2 regions of the Pseudalkalibacillus nanhaiensis genome follow, and region 1 is predicted to be linked to the other one. Evidence: predicted binding sites of a transcription regulator. Region 1 holds the regulator's gene; the other holds the start of a gene.
What was found. The regulator CtsR, encoded in region 1, represses protease genes until heat stress. The targets are predictions, from matches to a motif close to ATGGTCAATAAAGGTCAAACA.

Region 1 (10,857 bases):
CCTGAAACCGTGTGCCTACAAGTAGTCGGAGCCCATTAACGGGTGACGGCGTGCCTTTTGTAGAATGAACCGGCGAGTTACGATAACGTGCAAGGTTAAGTTGAAAAGACGGAGCCGCAGCGAAAGCGAGTCTGAATAGGGCGAAGGAGTACGTTGTCGTAGACCCGAAACCGAGTGATCTACCCATGTCCAGGGTGAAGTTCAGGTAACACTGAATGGAGGCCCGAACCCACGCACGTTGAAAAGTGCGGGGATGAGGTGTGGGTAGGGGTGAAATGCCAATCGAACTCGGAGATAGCTGGTTCTCCCCGAAATAGCTTTAGGGCTAGCCTCGTGGTGAGAGTTCTGGAGGTAGAGCACTGATTGGACTAGGGGTCCCCACAGGATTACCGAATTCAGTCAAACTCCGAATGCCAGGAACTTGTCCACGGGAGTCAGACTGCGAGTGATAAGATCCGTAGTCGAGAGGGAAACAGCCCAGACCATCAGCTAAGGTCCCCAAGTATACGTTAAGTGGAAAAGGATGTGGAGTTGCTTAGACAACCAGGATGTTGGCTTAGAAGCAGCCACCATTTAAAGAGTGCGTAATAGCTCACTGGTCGAGTGACTCTGCGCCGAAAATGTACCGGGGCTAAACGTATCACCGAAGCTATGGATTGTACCGTTGGTACAGTGGTAGGGGAGCGTTCGAAGGGCTGAGAAGCGAGACCGGAAGGACTCGTGGAGCGCTTTGAAGTGAGAATGCCGGTATGAGTAGCGAAAAGAGAAGTGAGAATCTTCTCCATCGAAAGCCCAAGGTTTCCTGAGGAAGGCTCGTCCGCTCAGGGTTAGTCGGGACCTAAGCCGAGGCCGAAAGGCGTAGGCGATGGATAACAGGTTGATATTCCTGTACCACCTCCTTTCCGTTTGAGCAACGGGGGGACGCAGGAAGGTAGGGAGAGCGCGCTGATGGATATGCGCGTCCAAGCAGTCAAGGCCGGTGGATAGGTAAATCCGTCCACCATACGGCGGAGCTGTGATGGCGAGGGAATTAAAGTACCGAAGTCCCTGATCCTACACTGCCAAGAAAAGCCTCTAGCGAGGAAAGAGGTGCCCGTACCGTAAACCGACACAGGTAGGCGAGGAGAGAATCCTAAGATGCTCGGGAGAACTCTCGTTAAGGAACTCGGCAAAATGACCCCGTAACTTCGGGAGAAGGGGTGCTCTGATAGGGTGTATGCCCGAGAGAGCCGCAGTGAAAAGATCCAAGCGACTGTTTAGCAAAAACACAGGTCTCTGCGAAGCCGTAAGGCGAAGTATAGGGGCTGACACCTGCCCGGTGCTGGAAGGTTAAGAGGAGGGGTTATCCCTTACGGGAGAAGCTCTGAATCGAAGCCCCAGTAAACGGCGGCCGTAACTATAACGGTCCTAAGGTAGCGAAATTCCTTGTCGGGTAAGTTCCGACCCGCACGAAAGGTGCAACGACTTGGATACTGTCTCAACGAGAGACCCGGTGAAATTATAGTACCTGTGAAGATGCAGGTTACCCGCGACAGGACGGAAAGACCCCATGGAGCTTTACTGTAGCCTGATATTGGATTTTGGTATCGTTTGTACAGGATAGGTAGGAGCCTTAGAAGCCGGACCGCCAGGTTCGGTGGAGGCGTCGGTGGGATACTACCCTGACGGTATTGAAATTCTAACCCAGAACCGTGATCCGGTTCGGAGACAGTGTCAGGTGGGCAGTTTGACTGGGGCGGTCGCCTCCTAAAGTGTAACGGAGGCGCCCAAAGGTTCCCTCAGAATGGTTGGAAATCATTCGCAGAGTGTAAAGGCACAAGGGAGCTTGACTGCGAGACCTACAAGTCGAGCAGGGACGAAAGTCGGGCTTAGTGATCCGGTGGTTCCGCATGGAAGGGCCATCGCTCAACGGATAAAAGCTACCCTGGGGATAACAGGCTTATCTCCCCCAAGAGTCCACATCGACGGGGAGGTTTGGCACCTCGATGTCGGCTCATCGCATCCTGGGGCTGAAGTAGGTCCCAAGGGTTGGGCTGTTCGCCCATTAAAGCGGTACGCGAGCTGGGTTCAGAACGTCGTGAGACAGTTCGGTCCCTATCCGTCGCGGGCGCAGGAAATTTGAGAGGAGCTGTCCTTAGTACGAGAGGACCGGGATGGACACACCGCTGGTGTACCAGTTGTTCCGCCAGGAGCATCGCTGGGTAGCTACGTGTGGACGGGATAAGTGCTGAAAGCATCTAAGCATGAAGCCCCCCTCAAGATGAGATTTCCCATCGCGTCAAGCGAGTAAGATCCCTCAGAGATGATGAGGTTGATAGGTCTGGTGTGGAAGCGTGGCGACACGTGAAGCTGACAGATACTAATCGATCGAGGACTTAACCACAAAACTTAAACATCGAAGATGTTTTCAAGAAACGTTATCTAGTTTTGAGGGAATAGGATTCCCTAACAAAATAGTCTGGTGATGATGGCGAAGAGGTCACACCCGTTCCCATGCCGAACACGGAAGTTAAGCTCTTCAGCGCCAATGGTAATTGGGGGCTTCCCCCTGTGAGAGTAGGACGTCGCCGGGCAAACAAGAGAGTAGTCGAATTGACTACTCTTTTTTGTGTTCAAATAAATGTCCGCAAGGGGGTTTCAAGCTTTTTTCATTACGGATAACGGCGGGAATCCGTTTTTTGTAGATAATTACTGTGTTTTCGTAGATAATTCGTCGTTTTTGTAGATAAATTCTAATTTCCGTAGATAATCGCTCATTTTTGTAGATAATTTCTGATTTTCGTAGATAATCTTTAAATTTTCACTATTTAATGCAGATTCTTATTACATAATCGGAAAAAGACGTTTATTTTTTCCAAAAAAGAACATCCACACCCTATTTTTTGTTTCAAAGTGCACGTTTTTACTGATATAGAGTCGTCAGCCTGAGAACAGTCGAAAGACTGTTCTTTTTTGTGTTTAAATATATGGGAGTGGAGGGAAGCAGACGATGAGATCAGTCATTCATTGTAATTCCACAATGCATCAAAGAAAAATACTTCCTGTTAAAGTTGATTTTTGTAGAAATTCACGACACTCCTGCGGGAAAAGCGGGCCAGGCGAGACCCCACAGCTACTTTAATTAAGGTTCTTCGACTAAAAGCCACCACGTCCTGTGGTGAACGTCGAAGTCACCACATCCTGTGGAAGTGAGGAGGCTCGCGGAGATGTCTAGCTCATCGCCTAGGTGCTCGAGGTCGCTTCGATTCCTTTTAAACACAAAGAACGTGTTTTTAAAGGAATCTCCAGCGCTTGTCGCACCTGAACAGGCGATTCCGCTTTTCCTTCCACCCGCGGAAAGGGAGTGAATTTCGGAAGAAATCAACTTTTACGAGCCAAAACAGAGCATATACTATCCGAATTTCCCCCATTACTATCCACAACAGAGTATTTACTATCCAAATTTCTCACTTTACTATCCAAACAGTACAAAGCTACAGAAATGCCCAACACAACATTCTTTCACTTTCCAGCACCTTTTTCATTGCCCCTTTTTTCATTGTTGACCTATAATTAAATTCAATAAACCATAGACTATAGAAATGGTGATGTTACATATAGGGGTGAGAGAATATGGATCTATTATCGTATGATTGGATATCAGATGAAACGGCAACGATTACGATCAGACTCGTATTAGCAGCGTTCCTTTGTGGAATGGTGGGAATCGAACGAGAATTCAAGCGACACCCAGCGGGCTTTCGAACCCATCTATTAGTAGGGGTAGGCTCATGCCTCATGATGCTTTTATCCATCTTCGGATTCGAAGATTTTTTAAGTACACATGAACAAGTGCAAGGCTTCGACCCTTCCCGTCTGCCAGCATATGTGGTCAGTGGCATCGGGTTCCTAGGGGCTGGAACAATCCTTGTACATGGTGTGACAGTGCGTGGTCTTACGACTGCTGCTTCGATCTGGGTCGTAGCAGGGATTGGACTTGTTGTCGGGATCGGGATGTACTATGAAGCGATCTTCACCACGACGGTTATGATCGCGAGCTTACTATTCCTCAACAAATTCGAGGATCTTTACTTACGGAAGCAGAGGTTCCATCATGTCACTGTCATTGTAGAAAACAAGGAAGTATCCTTATCTACAATCGTAAACGAGCTGGAGTCATGTAAAGTGCCGATTTTGAGTATGTCGGTCGACGATCATCCTAATGATGCATCTGTTCCTCTAATCAAGTATTCCTTCAAAATTCAGGTTTCAAATACAAAAAAGCTTCCAGAGGTCTATGACAAGATACAATCGATTGATTACGTTCATAAAGTATTTGCAACAGAGTAATTTTGCGTTTATTCCTCCCTGACTCTGTCAATAATGGTGACAGATAAAACATTTGCAAGTTTTGCGCAAATGTTTATAATTATAGTCAAAGAAAGTCAAAGTCAGAGTGTGAGGAGGGGCAAAAATGGGATGAAGAATATTTCAGACATCATTGAAGCGTATTTAAGGGAAATCTTAAATGAAAGTAACACAAAGGCAATTGAAATAAAAAGAAGTGAAATAGCAGAAAAGTTTCAGTGTGTCCCTTCACAAATCAATTACGTGATAAATACGAGGTTTACGATTGAGAAAGGCTTCATCGTGGAAAGTAAAAGAGGAGGAGGAGGTTACATCCGGATCATAAAGGTCGAAACAGATAGTTCGACGATCTTACTTGATCAAATACTCCGTCTCATCAAAACAAGAATCAATCAATCTGCAGCTGAGAATATCATTTTACGACTTTTAGAAGAAGAAATCATCAGCATAAGAGAAGCACGGCTTATGAAAAGTGTCATGGATCGCTCCACCATAAATATCGTTTTGCCCTACCGGGATGAATTACGGGCAAATCTATTAAAATCCATGATCCAAAGCTTAAAGTATAAAGACTGAGGGGAGTGTAAGGCGTGTATTGTCAGGAATGCCAACAGCGACCAGCCACTTTGCACTTCACAAAAATCATCAACGGTGAAAAAAATGAGTTTCATATTTGTGAACAGTGTGCGAAGGAAAAAGGGGATTTCATACCAGGGTCTAATTCTTTTTCTATTCATAATCTGCTATCAGGTCTATTAAACTTTGAACAACCGCTCAGCGATCCCGGTACTGCTGCACGAAGTAAACAAGTAACCCAATGTTCACAATGTGGGATGACCTATCCGGAATTTGCCAAGATTGGTCGATTCGGTTGCATGAATTGTTATAAGACATTCGCTTCCAAGCTCGATCCAATCTTCAAGAGAATCCATGGAGGCAACACGGACCATTCCGGAAAAATACCCAAACGCCTCGGTAACGATCTTCTGGAACGTAAAAAGATCAATCAGTTACGAGAAAAGCTACAGCAGCTTATCGCCCAGGAAGAATTCGAAGAAGCTGCTGAGGTGAGAGATCGTATCCGATCGATGCAACAGCGGCTTGAGGGGAGGGATTAAGATTGTCTTTAGAACGATTCATGAGTGAAGCAATCAGCCCCTGGATGAAACGGGAAGGTCCGGACTCAGATATTGTCTTAAGCAGTCGTATCCGTTTAGCCCGGAATCTGGAGAATCATGTATTTCCGATGGTAGCCAACGAACAACAAGCCGAAGAAGTCAATCAACAGATTCGTCAGCACTATGCAGATGAATCCTATGGATCGGTAGGGCGGTTAACGTATTTTGATGTCGATCAGCTGAAACCAATCGAAAAAAGGGTTCTGGTTGAAAAACATCTTATCAGTCCGAATCTTGCGGAAGACCCAAAGAAGTCGGGTGTCCTGATGAGTGAGGATGAATCAATCAGTATCATGATCAATGAGGAAGATCATATTCGAATCCAATGTCTATTCCCAGGCTTCCAATTGTCAGAAGCACTGACGTTGGCAAGTGGAATCGACGATTGGTTCGAGGAAAAAGTGAACTACGCCTTTGATGAAAAGCACGGCTATCTGACCAGCTGTCCGACGAACGTTGGAACAGGTATGAGAGCTTCGGTCATGATGCATCTCCCGGCCCTCGTCATGACACAGAAAATGCACCGGATCGTGCCGGCCATCAATCAGCTCGGTCTCGTCGTCAGAGGAATTTATGGAGAAGGCAGCGAAGCGCAAGGGAATGTATTCCAAGTTTCCAACCAGATGACACTCGGAAAGTCAGAACAGGATATTGTCGAAGATTTGAGGGGGGTCGTTCTACAGTTGATTGAAGAGGAACGCTCTGCAAGGAAGAACCTCTTCGAAACTTCAAAAATCCAGTTGGAGGACCGTGTCCATCGCTCACTGGGTATCCTGTCAAACAGTCGAATCATACAATCTAAAGAGGCGACGAAATGTTTGTCGGATGTTAGGCTTGGTATTGATTTAAAAATTATAGAAGGTATTTCACGGAAAATATTGAATGAACTAATGATACTCACTCAACCTGGTTTTTTACAACAGTACGCTGGAAAACCATTATCCCCCGATGAAAGAGATATCCGTCGGGCCACATTGATCCGTGAGAGAATGAAGTTAGAGAAGAACAACGAATAGGAAGGTGATCACGATGATGTTTGGACGTTTTACAGAACGAGCTCAAAAAGTACTGGCACTTGCGCAAGAAGAAGCGATCAGGTTGGGGCATAACAATGTGGGTACAGAGCATATCCTGCTCGGTCTAGTTCGTGAGGGTGAGGGTATCGCAGCAAAAGCCCTTTCTGTACTTGGTCTAAGTCCTGAAAAAATCCAGAAGGAAGTTGAAAGCCTTATTGGTAAAGGGCAAGAATCGGTACAAACGATCCACTATACACCTCGTGCAAAGAAAGTCATCGAACTATCGATGGATGAAGCAAGAAAACTTGGCCACTCTTATGTGGGTACTGAACATATACTACTTGGTTTGATCCGTGAAGGAGAGGGTGTTGCTGCTCGCGTGCTCAACAACCTCGGAGTAAGCTTGAATAAAGCTCGTCAACAAGTCCTGCAGCTACTTGGAAGTAATGAGTCTTCCTCATCGGCAGGGGGGTCATCTGTCAATGCCAACACACCTACCCTCGACAGCCTTGCGAGAGATTTGACAGCAGTAGCCCGGGACGGAAGCTTGGATCCTGTTATCGGACGAAGCAAGGAAATCGAACGTGTTATTGAGGTATTGAGCCGTCGTACAAAGAACAACCCGGTCCTTATCGGGGAGCCTGGGGTAGGTAAGACCGCGATTGCAGAAGGTCTTGCTCAGCAAATCATCAACAATGAGGTTCCAGAAACGCTCCGTGATAAGCGTGTCATGACTCTCGATATGGGTACTGTCGTAGCCGGAACGAAATACCGTGGTGAATTTGAAGACCGTCTGAAGAAGGTTATGGATGAGATCCGTCAGGCAGGGAACATCATCCTCTTCATCGATGAGCTTCATACATTGATTGGAGCAGGAGGGGCGGAAGGTGCCATTGATGCATCCAACATCCTGAAGCCAGCTCTAGCCCGCGGTGAACTCCAATGTATCGGTGCTACGACATTGGATGAATACCGTAAATACATTGAAAAAGATGCTGCATTAGAACGACGCTTCCAGCCAATCAGAGTGAACGAACCGACGAATGATGAATCAATGCAGATTTTGAAAGGACTTCGTGACCGGTATGAAGCTCACCATCGGGTGACGATCACGGATGATGCCATTGATGCCGCTGTTAAGCTATCTGACCGGTATATTTCCGATCGTTTCCTACCTGATAAAGCGATTGACTTAATTGATGAAGCGGCATCTAAAGTACGCCTTCGCTCTTACACAGCTCCACCGAATTTGAAGGAGCTCGAACAGAAGCTCGAAAGTGTCCGTAAAGAAAAGGACGCTGCTGTTCAAAGCCAGGAATTTGAAAAAGCAGCATCACTACGGGATTCTGAACAGAAATTGAGAGAAGAGCTTGAAACGACGAAAAACAGCTGGAAAGAAAAGCAAGGGCAGGAGAATACAGAAGTGACTCCTGAAGACATTGCACTCGTGGTTGCGAATTGGACCGGTATTCCGGTATCGAAGTTGAAACAAGAAGAAACAGAGCGTCTGTTGAACATGGAATCCATTCTTCATGATCGTGTCATTGGGCAAGATGAAGCGGTCAAGGCAATTTCCAAAGCAATCCGAAGAGCCCGTGCAGGTTTGAAGGATCCAAAACGCCCAATCGGCTCATTCATTTTCCTCGGGCCTACAGGGGTAGGTAAGACCGAGCTTGCTCGTGCACTTGCAGAAGCATTATTCGGTGACGAAGATTCCATCATCCGGATTGATATGTCCGAATATATGGAGAAGCATACGACCAGCCGACTTGTTGGTTCACCTCCAGGATATGTCGGACATGAGGAAGGCGGACAGCTTACAGAAAAAGTACGCCGCAATCCATACTCAGTCATTTTGCTGGATGAAATTGAAAAGGCTCACCCTGAAGTCTTCAACATTCTGCTTCAAGTTCTGGAAGATGGCCGTTTGACCGATTCCAAAGGACGGACAGTCGATTTCCGTAACACGGTCGTCATCATGACATCCAACGTAGGGGCGAGCACGTTGAAGCGGAACAAGAGTCTTGGTTTCACAGCACAATCTGAAAACCAAGAGTATGAAAATATGAAATCAAAAGTCATGGATGAAATGAAGAAAGCATTCCGTCCAGAATTCTTGAACCGGATCGATGAAACGATTGTGTTCCATACACTTGAGAAGGAACACCTCAAGCACATCATCAGCTTGATGTCGAACCAGCTTCAGAAACGCCTTTCTGAACAGGGTATTGATATTGAACTGACAGAGGCTGCTCTTGATAAGATCGCAGAAGAAGGATATGACCCAGACTACGGTGCAAGACCGTTGAGACGTGCATTGCAACGTCAAATTGAGGATCGTTTATCAGAAGAACTATTGAGAGGGACGATTTCGAAGGGTCAAACTGTCAAAATCGATGTAGAAAACAACGACTTTACCGTTCACACGGTTGGAGCCGGAACGTAAGTCTCGTTTATGTAAAGAAACAAAATGGGTGTCAGGTCCCTTCCAATTTGGAAGGTTACTTGGCACCTTTTTATTATGTATGATTTTTCAGCTTGGAAGTTCGACATCATGTTTTGAAATTATTACAAATGACTTGTTTCACCCATAAGCTTAAGGGTATTGAATACAATAGTTATAAGAGGTGTTCCCTGAGCGGTTTGTGATATGATGACAGTAACTGAGACGATACGGAAACTGTCGGGGAAATGGGGAATAGTAGTAATGGCGAAGAAAAAAACAAAGTTCTTATGTCAGGATTGTGGATATGATTCACCTAAATGGATGGGAAAGTGCCCAGGGTGTAATAAGTGGAATACGATGGTCGAAGAAATCATCCAGCCAGATAAAGGACATAGACGCTCGTTTCAAACTGGCGGTTCCAGTCAGAAGCCCGAACCGATCACAAAGATCAAAAGTGAAAAGGAACCAAGAATTGATACGAAAATCAATGAATTGAATCGTGTTTTAGGTGGAGGCGTCGTGCCGGGATCCCTTGTCCTGGTCGGAGGTGATCCGGGTATCGGAAAATCGACCCTCTTACTTCAAGCCTCTGCAAAATTAGCCCAATCAGATCAGACGGTTTTATATATATCAGGTGAAGAATCGATCAAACAGACGAAATTGAGAGCCGAGAGGTTAGGGATCAATCATGATCGGTTGTATGTCCATGCAGAAACAGACATGGATTTGATTGAAAAAGCTGTACAGGAAGTCAATCCATCACTCTTGATCATCGATTCGATTCAAACCGTATATCGATCGGAAATCGCTTCTGCACCCGGCAGTGTTTCACAAGTACGGGAATGTACGTCCCAATTCATGCGGATCTCGAAAACGAATGGAATTGCCACTTTCATTGTCGGACACGTTACGAAGGAAGGATCCATAGCAGGACCAAGACTCCTTGAACATATGGTAGATGCTGTCCTGTATTTTGAAGGAGAGCGGCATCATACGTATCGAATTCTGCGGGCAGTGAAAAACCGTTTCGGATCGACAAATGAAATCGGTGTTTTCGAAATGAAGGAAGAAGGCCTTGATGAGGTGCAGAATCCTTCTGAAGTCTTTTTGGAAGAACGATCAAACGGGGCAGCTGGTTCTGCTATCGTGGCATCGATGGAAGGCACACGTCCTGTTCTCGTTGAGATTCAAGCATTGGTTTCCCCTACGAGCTTCGGTAACCCGAGACGAATGGGAAATGGAATCGATCATAACCGGGTATCCTTATTAATGGCTGTCCTGGAAAAAAGGGTCGGGTTATTGATGCAGAATCAGGATGCTTATGTGAATGTCGCAGGAGGGGTCCGCCTCGATGAACCAGCGATTGATTTAGCGATTGCTGTCAGCATCGCATCAAGCTTCCGTGACCAACCGACAAATCCGACAGATGTCTATATCGGAGAAATCGGATTGACCGGCGAGGTACGCAGAGTGTCTCGGGTTGAACAGCGTGTACATGAAGTCGCGAAACTAGGATTCAAACGGGTCATACTTCCAGAGAAGAACCTCGGAGGCTGGTCAGCGCCGAAAGGAATTGAAATCGTAGGTGTATCATCTGTCCAAGAAACCCTACGTCACACATTAGGAGGATAACGTATGGACGCTGCAATGAAAGAATTGATCGTGAGTCGAATGCTCCAGTATGTCGCACCTGGCACGCCCTTACGTGATGGGATCGATAATGTTCTACGTGCCGAAACGGGAGGATTGATCGTACTTGGGTTCAATGAAAAGGTCCAAAAGCTAGTAGATGGAGGTTTTTACATCAATTGCAGGTTCTCTCCAGCTTATTTGTATGAGCTTGCGAAGATGGATGGAGCGATTATTCTCA
Region 2 (10,857 bases), 610 kb from region 1:
AATCCGGGCAGTCGGAATGACGAATTACATTGTACGTAATGGGGCTTTTTAAATGAAGTGGATGAACGATTTGTTCATCAATCAGGGTGGTACCGCGGAAACTTTCCGTCCCTAATCGGATGGAAAGTTTTTTTGTCGTTTGAGTGGAATTTTCACCCCTAATCAGATTAAATATAGGCTTTGTTAGCTTTTATTGTTGATATTTAAAGAAAAAAGAAGCGTAAGGCGGCGACTCCAGCGGGAAAAGCAACAGCTGAAGACCCCGCAGAGTGAGGAATTAATGATCTTCGACTAACAACCACCACGTCCTATGGTGAACGTCGAAGTCACCACATCCTGTGGAAGTGAGGCTGAAGCGTTGCCCGCGGAAAGCGTCCGCCTGAAGCTGTTCAACATCAACAACATGCTTAACAGAGCCAAATAAAAAGGAGAATGAAGTATGAATCAAAGACCATTACCTGCGCACTTAAGAAAATATGTCGTGGAGCAGCATCATGAAAAGTACTCCCCGATCGACCATGCCGTTTGGCGATATGTGATGAGACAGAACCATAATTTCTTAAAAGATGTGGCGCATGAGGCGTATACCGATGGTCTTGTTTCATCGGGAATAAAGATCGATTCGATTCCAAAAGTGGATGACATGAACGAAAGCCTGAAGCCGTTCGGATGGGGAGCAGTGACAATCGATGGATTCATACCTGCTGTCATGTTCTTCGATTTCCAGGCACACGGCTACCTGCCGATTGCAACGGATATTCGTAAACTGGAGAACATCGATTACACCCCTGCACCGGACATCATTCATGAAGCAGCTGGCCACGCACCGATTTTATGTGATCCGACGTACGCTGAATTTGTAAAAATGTTTGGTGAGATCGGATCGAAAGCACTCGCAACAAAGGAAGAGCATGAGTTGTTTGATGCGATCCGCAATTTGTCTGCGCTGCTTGAAGATGGTACGGCATCTGAGGAAGAAGTGGAAGCCGCAAGAGCTGATTTCAAAGAAAAACAAGAAGCGGTTACGGAGATTTCAGAGGCAGAGCAAATCTCCCGATTGTACTGGTGGACGGTCGAGTTCGGAATGATTGGAAGTGTCGATAAGCCGGTATTATACGGAGCAGGCCTCTTATCATCAATTGGAGAAAGTGTTACGAGCCTTTCAGATGAAGTGACGAAGCTACCATTTGATCTCGAAACCGCCATCAATACAGGGTTTGATATTACAACGCAACAGCCGCAATTGTTCGTTTGTGAGAATTTCAATCAATTGATTCGTGCTGTTGAGGAATTTTCTGAGACGATGGCCTTTAAGGTTGGAGGGACGGAAAGCTTGGAGAAGGCTGTTCGGTCCGCTAATACAGCGACATCTGTGTTCAGCTCAGGTCTCGAGGTAACCGGCACAGTGACAGACCTTGTAAAGGATGAAGATGGAGAAGCGGTTTTCATGCGCACAACGGGTCCAACCGCATTGTCTGTCGATGGTCAAGTGCTTGAAGGACATGGAAAAGATGTTCATTCTGAAGGCTTCAGCTCGCCAATCGGTGTGTTGGCCGGAACGGATAAACCACTCGAAGACTGGAGTGAAGAGGATTTTGCGGAGCATGAGGAAGACGTGAGTCTCGCGTTTGAATCAGGTGTGACGGTTGAAGGGAAACTTCAAGAAGTCATCCGTAAAAACGGGAAGGTCGTGGTAATTCGTATTCAGAATGCAAAAGTGACCCATCTCGATGACGTACTGTTTGAAAGTGGGGAAGGTGTTTTCGATATGGCGGTCGGAACGCATATCACTTCCGTATTTGCCGGAGCGGCAGACAGTGAACACTTCTTCGGTACTGATGTAAAAGAGGAAGAAGAGGAAGCTGAACCAAGTGAGCTTACGCCATTAGAAAAGCTTTACGGTGAGATTCGCAGCTTGCGAGAAGAAGAGAAGACCCCACAGGAGGTCATCCACACGATCCAGCAGGTTGTGTCTGAGCTGGAGAAGTTCCCTGAGGATTGGCTGCTGCGCCTTGAAATCGTAGAGATCCTCACTCAGAAGCCACTCTTGCCAACAACGAAGCACAAGGTGCTGGATGATCTTGAGAGATTGAAAGACCATGAGAAGCTGAACAAATGGATTGAAAACGGATTGCACCTGATCAAGGTCAGAAAATCCGCATAAAAACTTACGAACTCCGATTTTAGTAAAATCGTTGAATAGGAAAGAACCAGAGTTGAAACCTCCCCGACTCTGGTTCTTTCTCATTTGGGAACTCATAACAAGAACGCTCAATCCGTCTTCAACGGAATTTCGAGGACGTGGACTTCTGATCCGTCCTTCGCACTTTCTACGAATATCTTCAATACGAGCGGTCCAGTGACATCAGCCGGTACACTGATCGTTTTTTCAAAGGTCCCCCATGCTGGTGCGCCTTCTGAGGTTATGATGAAATCCTCCTCAAGCACTTGATCGCCATCTTTCAACTCATATTGAAAGACAGCTTCAAACACCCGCGCCTTCCCTTTAAAGAGGAATTCATTACCGACAACTTGATTTGGTCGTGGCGATTCAATCTTGAAGGCGTCATTTTCTACCGGTTCATCGTCTGTCGCATCGTCATCAGGACCATCCTTACCATCACTTTCGTCATCCGGTTTACCTTGATCCTCTGATGCTGGTGGATCACTTGAAGAATCGCTGTCATTGGTTATCCATTGGTAGCCGCCAATCCCCAAAAGGACAATCAACAATATGATCAACATCCGTTTCAATGAAACTCCCTCCTTTCCACAAGTCTATGAGTAAAGGCGAGGAATAACATTCTTTTTTGTCTATGGAAATAAAATGAGGATGTACAAATAACCTATAAAAAAAGCCGACCTTGGGAGGTCGACTCTTTTAATGAACATCATTATTTTGTTGATGCAACTGGTTTTTCAATAACGTCGTCAATCAAACCGTATTCTTTCGCACGGTGAGCGCTCATGAAGTTGTCACGATCCGTGTCGCGTTCAACAACTTCAACTGGCTGTCCAGAACGGTCTGCGATGATCTTGTTGATCTTTTCGCGCATTTCGATGATACGACGAGCATGAATTTCGATGTCAGCAGCTTGCCCTTGAGTACCACCTAAAGGTTGGTGAATCATGACTTCACTGTTTGGAAGTGCATAACGCTTTCCAGGCTCACCAGCTGTAAGTAAGAATGCACCCATGGATGCAGCCATACCGATACAGATTGTGCTGACCTTTGGCTTAATGAATTGCATCGTATCGTAGATCGCCATACCTGCAGTGATGGATCCGCCTGGGCTGTTGATGTAAAGGGAGATGTCCTTTTCAGGATCTTCTGCAGCTAAGAATAGCAACTGAGCCACGATTGAGTTTGCGACATTGTCATCAATCGCGCTCCCTAGCATGATGATACGGTCTTTTAAAAGGCGGGAGTAAATGTCATATGCACGTTCTCCGCGGTTCGTTTGTTCAATAACTGTTGGGATCAAGTTCATTTCAGAAATCCTCCTCTTTCCATAAGTATCTTTATGGCTTAATTTCATCTTACTCAATAGGTCAATATAGGTCAAACTTTTAGGCTTCATCAACTGTACTTTTCGTTCGACGAGATTCTTCATCTTCAAAATCGAAGTTCAGAAAGGTTTGATTTTGTTGATTCGAAGAAAATCACATTTACATAACTATGTATACATCATACCATTTTTCCCTTTAAGAACCGATTTAAACGTTCCAGTTTGTAATTTTGTTTTACAACTTTCGTATATACAGGACAGAAAGTGCCTAACACTTATAAACAAAAAAACCGTCCCTCGGGACGGTTTTCTTCCATTTTTATTCGGTTTGAGTTTATGATTCTGTTTCGTCTTCTTCTGTGTTGTTCGTGTAGGTTGATGTTCCGTCTCCGAGTCCGAGGAAGTCCTTCAACGCTTGTTTGTTCTGTTCGATATCCATATCAAGGACCTGACCGACGCCGCTGTATGTCGGTTCTCGGAAGGAATCTTTAATTGGAATCTTCATCGTTTCAATCTCACTTTTGTTCGTCATAACATTCTTTGCAAGACCGATTGCGGTGAACATTTTCATATTGGTGTCGATATAAGGCTGGATCGTCCCCATGACCTTCGGCAGCTTACTGATACCGTAAAGGCTCGTGAACTCCTCCTTCACCTTCGCAATGACTTTTTGTTGGCGTTCCACACGGGTGAAATCTCCGCGTAAATCGTGACGGAAACGGGCATAACCGAGAAGTTCTTTTCCGTTCAGCTTTTGAAGCCCTGGTTCAAGGGTCACATCGATGTTTTCTGACATCCGTTTTTCGACGTTGATTTCAATCCCATCCGGTGCGATCGTATCAATGATTTGTTCGAAGCCTTTAAAATCGACGATGGCGTAGTAATGAATGTCGATATCGAAATTCTCCTTAATCGTTTGACGAAGCAATTCCGGTCCACCGTGGAAAAAAGCAGCGTTGATTTTATTTTTCGGATAACCCGGAATTTCAACATAAGAGTCCCGCATCAAGGAAACGAGCTTCGCTTTGTCGCTCTCAGTATCATATTGCGCAATCATGATTGTATCGGTTCTCGATTGCTGATCTTCTTTTCGAGCATCCACACCAAGCAAAAGAATATTATATTTCCCCTTCACTTTCTGCTCAGGGGCATTGAATTCATAATTACTTTCCATCTCTTTGGTAGGTTGTGCCTGTTGGAGACCTAAATAATATTGAATAGCAGCATAGCCAGCGACAGCAATAAATAGTATCATGAACAATAAAAGTGCGCGTTTGAAGAATTTCCCTTTTTTCTTTTCTTTCTTTCGATCGATTCGTGAAGCCATTTCACGTTCACCACCGTTTTATTTATAAATGAGCACTGACTCCAAATTATAGCACAACTTGTAAGAATTTGTATGGATATGGCGTAAAATAGAACATTCTGAAGGAGGTTCCTTTTTTGCTAGAAACAGCTTATGAAATGTTCCAGTTCGTTCTGACAGTAGGTATGTCTATTATTATTCCCGTTATCATCATTTATAAAATCATACGTAAAAAGAAACTACCGAATAATGAATTCACACCTTATGACGATCTAACAATGGGGAGAGTTCCGTACGAAAAACAAAAAATAAGTGAAGACCACAAGCACCATGTGCAGTATGAAGAGAAAAGACACGAGAATTGAAAAACGATCCCGATAATTCCCTTAAATTAGTTGGAAACGTTTGCAAGCTAAAAGTGATTTTGCTACCATTCAGTTAATAGAGAGACTGAAGAATGGAGTGAAAACATATGAAAATAAAGCGTCTACCATTTTTATTTGCGATTTCTTTACTTATGATTGGTTTACTCGTCGCTTGCGGTTCAGACGAAAACGATCAGACAGCGGAAAATGAAAAGACACAACCAACTGAAGAACAGCAAGAAAGTGATGATCAAGATCAAGAAGGAGCGGACAATAACGATCAGCAAGCTTCGGAAGGTGAAGACGCTACAAACGGGAATACCATCAAAATCACCGCATCGGAGATGAAATTTGAACCATCCACAATCAAGCTTAAGAAAGATCAAGAATACGAATTTGTCATGACGAATGAAGGACAAGTATTCCATGATTTTGTAGAGGATGAACTTGAAATCGAAATGATTTCCATGAGTGAAATGCCTGAACACCCAGAGCAAACGTCAATGATTGACAAATTGTTAGGCACGAAAAAGGCTTATGCTCATGGCGATAAGAAGGACATGAAGACCCTTCATATGAACAGCAATCCAGGTGATACTGTGAGCATTAAATTCATTCCGAAAGAAACTGGCACGTTTGAATTTTATTGCAGTGTACCTGGTCATAAAGAGGCCGGAATGAAAGGGACAATCATCGTAGAAGAATAATTGCCGCAAAGGAACAGCGCTCATTCAGCAGCTGTTCTTTTTTTGTTTTAATTCTTGGATTTGCAAATATTACATGGTGATAAAGCGCATTCATTTTTGATATGATGGGGTAAGGGAGGTATTGTTATGGAATTAGGTTTATATCAAACGCAATCACTGAAACTTGTCATGACCAATGAGTTGCGACAAGCCATAACGATTTTACAATACCCTACACTTGAACTGACACATTTTTTACGACAGCAGGCTCTTGAAAATCCTCTCATCGATCTGTTGGAAAAAAGGACAGAGCCGGTCCAGGGAGATTCACAATCTGATCTGGATGCTCGTGACTCGTGGTTTTATGAGGAAGATGATACGAACCCGATCAACTTTTTGAAGGCTGAAGATCCGAGTTTACAGGATCATCTTATTGAACAGATTGCCTGGCTTGATATATCTGAGAATGAGCGAATGGCAGCTGAGTATATGATTTATTGCCTAGATGAAAATGGCTACCTCGATTGCAGTTTAGAACGGCTGCAGGTTGAGCTAGGGATACCTGAAGAAGCACTTGAACACATTTTGGGGCTGGTTCAACAATTAGAACCTGCTGGTGTTGGAGCGAGGTCCTTGTCTGAGTGCTTGTTGCTTCAATTCGACAGGATCGAGTACAATAATTCCGTCGCCCGTACGATCATTCAGCATCATTTAAACGATTTAGCAGATAAAAAGTTTACACATATTATGAAAGCGCTTCAGATCACAAAGGATGAATTAAAGCAGGCGGATGAATTGATTCGCTCGTTGAATCCAAGACCTTGTGTGAGTTATTCGCAATCTAGGAGTGAATGGGTTCAGCCAGAGTTTTTTATTGAATTAGATGAAACTGGTCGTTATATCATTCGAATGAATGAAGAGCTTGTCCCTGAGGTCACGTTGAACGAACGTTACTTCCGCTTAATGAAGGGTCACCACGACGCCAAAGCCTATTTGGAAAAACAGCTGCAAAAATACGAATGGCTGAAGCGAAGTCTTGAACAGCGCCGGCAAACCCTGACAAGCCTAGGAGAATACCTTGTGCAAAGGCAACGGGACTTTTTCGAATATGGGTATGAGGCTTTAAAACCGATGACCCTCCGGGAAGTGGCGGATGCGATCGAGGTTCACGAATCTACTGTCAGTCGTGCGGTTAAAAATAAAACGATTCAAACCCCGAAAGGGACGATAGCACTCAAGTCACTCTTTTCTTCTAAACTAGACAGAGGGAATGATTCAGAAGAAGCCTCATCCACTCAAGTCAAAGTCAGGATTCAACAAATGATTGAAGAAGAGACGAAGGGAAAGCCGTTATCGGACCAAAAGCTTGCAGATAAGCTGAAGAGTGAAGGAATATCAATTTCGAGAAGGACAGTCGCAAAATACCGGGAAGAACTCGGAATCGCTTCCTCATCGAAAAGAAAAGCACTTGTAGTATAATGAAGATGGAACGAATGATGTTCCATCTTTTATTTTTCCATGAACCCTATTAAAAGGAGTACATTTATGCTGACTGTCCACTTTTATACGAAAGAAAATTGCCCGCTTTGTGATCATGCGCTTCTTATATTAGAAGAGCTTCAGGATGAGCTTGGATTTCATATCGAAATAAGGGATATTCATGAGAAGGACGAATGGATAGAGGCGTATGGATTGATGATTCCCGTAGTCCAAATCGATGGTGAGAACATACAATATGGTAAGATCGACTTATTTTCACTAAGAAACCGCTTACTTACATTTTATTAGTTTTTTAAGTTGAACACGCGTCGAAGTATTGCTATGATACAAATTGTAAGGTCGGTAAATTTTTTTACACCAATCGGGACATAATATGACTAGGTGGGACAATTAAAGTCCCTCACTCTCGTCCAAAGGGGAGTTGCGATGGAGCCGATCATTGAAATACAACGAAAATTATTGCCAGATTTAATGGATGTTATGCAGAACCGTTATCGCATCCTTCAGAACGTCCGGTATCTTCAACCGATTGGAAGGCGAAGCTTAGCGGCGAACCTTCAACAGACGGAAAGGGTACTCCGGGCGGAAGTCGAGTTCTTACACAAACAAGGGCTTTTGAATATCGCTTCTTCAGGTATGACTTTGACCGATGAAGGCAATGATATTCTCCTAGAACTCGAAAATATTATGAAAGAAGTTTCAGGTCTTCATGTTTTAGAAGAGCGATTACGGGAAAAATTAAAGTTGGCAGAAGTGATTATCGTCCCAGGTGATAGTGATCGGGACCAATGGGTGAAAAAAGAAATGGGGAAAGCCGCAATCAAACGTCTTCTCCCATTACTGAAAACCGAAAAAACCATCGCTGTTACTGGTGGAACGACCCTTTCGGCAGTAGCGGAAATGATGAAGCCATTACCGAATAAAAGTAAACCTTTGATTGTCCCAGCCCGGGGCGGATTAGGTGAACAGGTTGAAAATCAAGCGAATACGATCTGCTCGACCATGGCCCGTAAAGCCAATGGCGAATATCGACTGTTGCATGTCCCAGATCAATTAAGCAACGAATCGTATCAATCCTTGATTGAAGAACCGGGTGTAAAAGAAGTGCTTGACCTGATCCGATCTGCTGAAATCGTCATCCATGGTATTGGAGAAGCGAAGACGATGGCGGAACGGCGGAAATCATCCAAGCAGGTCTTTCAGGAAATTGAAAAGCACGAAGCCGTTGCGGAAGCATTCGGTTATTACTTTGACAAGGACGGTTCCATCGTCCACAAAGTGAAGACCGTCGGCTTACAGCTTGATGATCTGACGGATGAAAAAACAATCTTTGCGGTTGCTGGCGGCAGCAGTAAAGCAAATGCCATTGCAGCCTATATGAATCGCGGACCTCGTCAGATTTTGATTACAGATGAGGGCGCAGCAAAAGAGTTGATTTAAGGACTGGCAAATCACATGTCAGAAACCATTACTTAACATACACATTTCAAGGAGGAGTTTTAACATGGCTACAAAGATTGGTATTAACGGATTTGGACGTATTGGACGTAACGTATTCCGTGCAGCACTTAAAAACAATGATGTTGAGGTTGTAGCAGTAAACGACCTTACAGATGCAGAAATGCTTGCACACCTTCTACAATATGACACGGTTCATGGAAAGCTTGATGCAAAAGTTGAAGTAAACGGTGAAAACCTGGTTGTAGATGGTAAGGAAATCAAGGTTCTTTCTGAGCGCGACCCTGCTCAACTTGGTTGGGGAGACCTTGGCGTTGAAATCGTCGTAGAATCTACCGGTCGTTTCACGCAACGTGACGATGCAGCGAAACACCTTGAAGCTGGCGCGAAGAAAGTTGTTATCTCTGCACCTGCGAAGAACGAAGACATCACGGTCGTTCTTGGTGTAAACGAAGACAAATACGATGCAGCTAGCCACAACGTGATCTCTAACGCATCTTGTACGACAAACTGTCTAGCACCACTTGCGAAAGTCTTGCATGACAAGTTCGGTCTTAAGCGTGGAATGATGACAACTGTCCACTCTTACACAAATGACCAACAAATCCTTGACCTGCCGCACAAAGACTACCGTCGTGCGCGTGCTGCTGGAGAGAACATCATCCCGACAACAACTGGTGCTGCAAAAGCGGTATCCCTTGTCCTTCCTGAGCTTGAAGGCAAGTTGAACGGTATGGCAATGCGTGTTCCAACTCCAAACGTTTCACTTGTTGACCTTGTTGCTGAGCTTGATAAAGAAGTAACAGTTGACGAAGTAAACGCAGCATTTAAAGAAGCTTCTGAAACAAACTTGAAAGGTGTTCTTGGATACAGTGACGAGCCGCTTGTTTCCCGTGACTACAACGGAAACCCTGATTCTTCTACAGTAGATGCTCAATCTACAATGGTGATGGAAGGAAACATGGTTAAAGCAATCTCTTGGTACGACAACGAGAGCGGTTATTCTCACCGTGTTGTTGATCTTGTTGCGTTCATCGCTTCTAAAGGTCTTTAAGATACAGTTTATCAACAGGAAAAACTGTACCTGAACGATAAGTTTATATAGAATAAGGATTGTGGGGAGAGGGGTAGTATTACTCCTCTTTTCACATGTACTTAAAGGTGTTTGAAAAGTAACTGATTCATCTGCTTTTCAAACGACCAATCCGATTATAAGATGAATTCACGTAATTAAGGAGGCTTTCCGAATGCAAAAACAATCTATACGCGATGTTGATGTGAACGGGAAAAGAGTGTTCTGCCGTGTCGACTTCAACGTACCGATGAAGGATGGAGAAGTGACCGACGACACTCGTATCCGTGCAGCACTACCTACAATTCAACACTTGGTTGAAAAAGGAGCAAAGGTCATTCTCGCAAGTCACCTTGGACGTCCGAAAGGTGAAGTGGTAGAGGAACTACGGCTTGATCCTGTTGCGAAGCGTCTTAGTGACCTATTGAACCAGACTGTCACAAAAACGGACGAAGTATATGGTGAAGAAGTCAACAAAGCCATTTCTGGTTTGGACAATGGTGACGTCTTACTTATTGAAAATGTTCGTTTCGAAGCTGGCGAAGAGAAGAACGACCCTGAACTTGCAAAAGCATTTGCCGATCTAGCAGACCTGTATGTCAATGACGCATTTGGCGCAGCACACCGTGCACATGCTTCAACTGAAGGTGTCGCTCATCACTTACCTGGTGTTGCTGGACTTCTAATGGAGAAGGAGCTTGAGGTTCTTGGCAAAGCACTAGCTGAACCTGAGCGACCATTCACAGCCATCATTGGTGGAGCGAAGGTAAAGGACAAAATCGGTGTCATCGACAATCTATTAGATAAGGTCGATAACTTGATCATTGGTGGCGGACTTGCTTACACATTTGTCAAAGCGTTAGGTTATGACATCGGAAAGTCACTATTAGAAGAAGATAAGATTGATCTAGCTAAATCGTTCATGGAAAAAGCAGAGCAAAAAGGCGTGAAGTTCTACATG

Region 2: the regulator CtsR is predicted to act here: its motif matches at 3,549-3,569, upstream of clpP (ATP-dependent Clp endopeptidase proteolytic subunit ClpP).

Annotation. Positions count from the first base shown of each region.
Region 1 covers NZ_CP143541.1:109,543-120,399, forward strand. Annotated here, with positions in the region: rRNA gene V1497_RS00590 (23S ribosomal RNA) at 1-2,383, shown strand, start outside; rRNA gene rrf (5S ribosomal RNA) at 2,458-2,573, shown strand; gene V1497_RS00600 (MgtC/SapB family protein) at 3,613-4,329, shown strand; gene V1497_RS00605 (CtsR family transcriptional regulator) at 4,459-4,923, shown strand; gene V1497_RS00610 (UvrB/UvrC motif-containing protein) at 4,938-5,465, shown strand; gene V1497_RS00615 (protein arginine kinase) at 5,468-6,541, shown strand; gene clpC (ATP-dependent protease ATP-binding subunit ClpC) at 6,555-8,987, shown strand; gene radA (DNA repair protein RadA) at 9,249-10,619, shown strand; gene disA (DNA integrity scanning diadenylate cyclase DisA) at 10,623-10,857, shown strand, end outside.
Region 2 covers NZ_CP143541.1:3,125,269-3,136,125, reverse strand. Annotated here, with positions in the region: gene V1497_RS16255 (aromatic amino acid hydroxylase) at 440-2,164, shown strand; gene V1497_RS16250 (Gmad2 immunoglobulin-like domain-containing protein) at 2,272-2,745, opposite strand; gene clpP (ATP-dependent Clp endopeptidase proteolytic subunit ClpP) at 2,895-3,491, opposite strand; gene V1497_RS16240 (LCP family protein) at 3,844-4,836, opposite strand; gene V1497_RS16235 (hypothetical protein) at 4,953-5,180, shown strand; gene V1497_RS16230 (cupredoxin domain-containing protein) at 5,288-5,887, shown strand; gene rpoN (RNA polymerase factor sigma-54) at 6,014-7,345, shown strand; gene V1497_RS16220 (glutaredoxin family protein) at 7,412-7,654, shown strand; gene V1497_RS16215 (sugar-binding domain-containing protein) at 7,793-8,806, shown strand; gene gap (type I glyceraldehyde-3-phosphate dehydrogenase) at 8,871-9,878, shown strand; gene V1497_RS16205 (phosphoglycerate kinase) at 10,072-10,857, shown strand, end outside.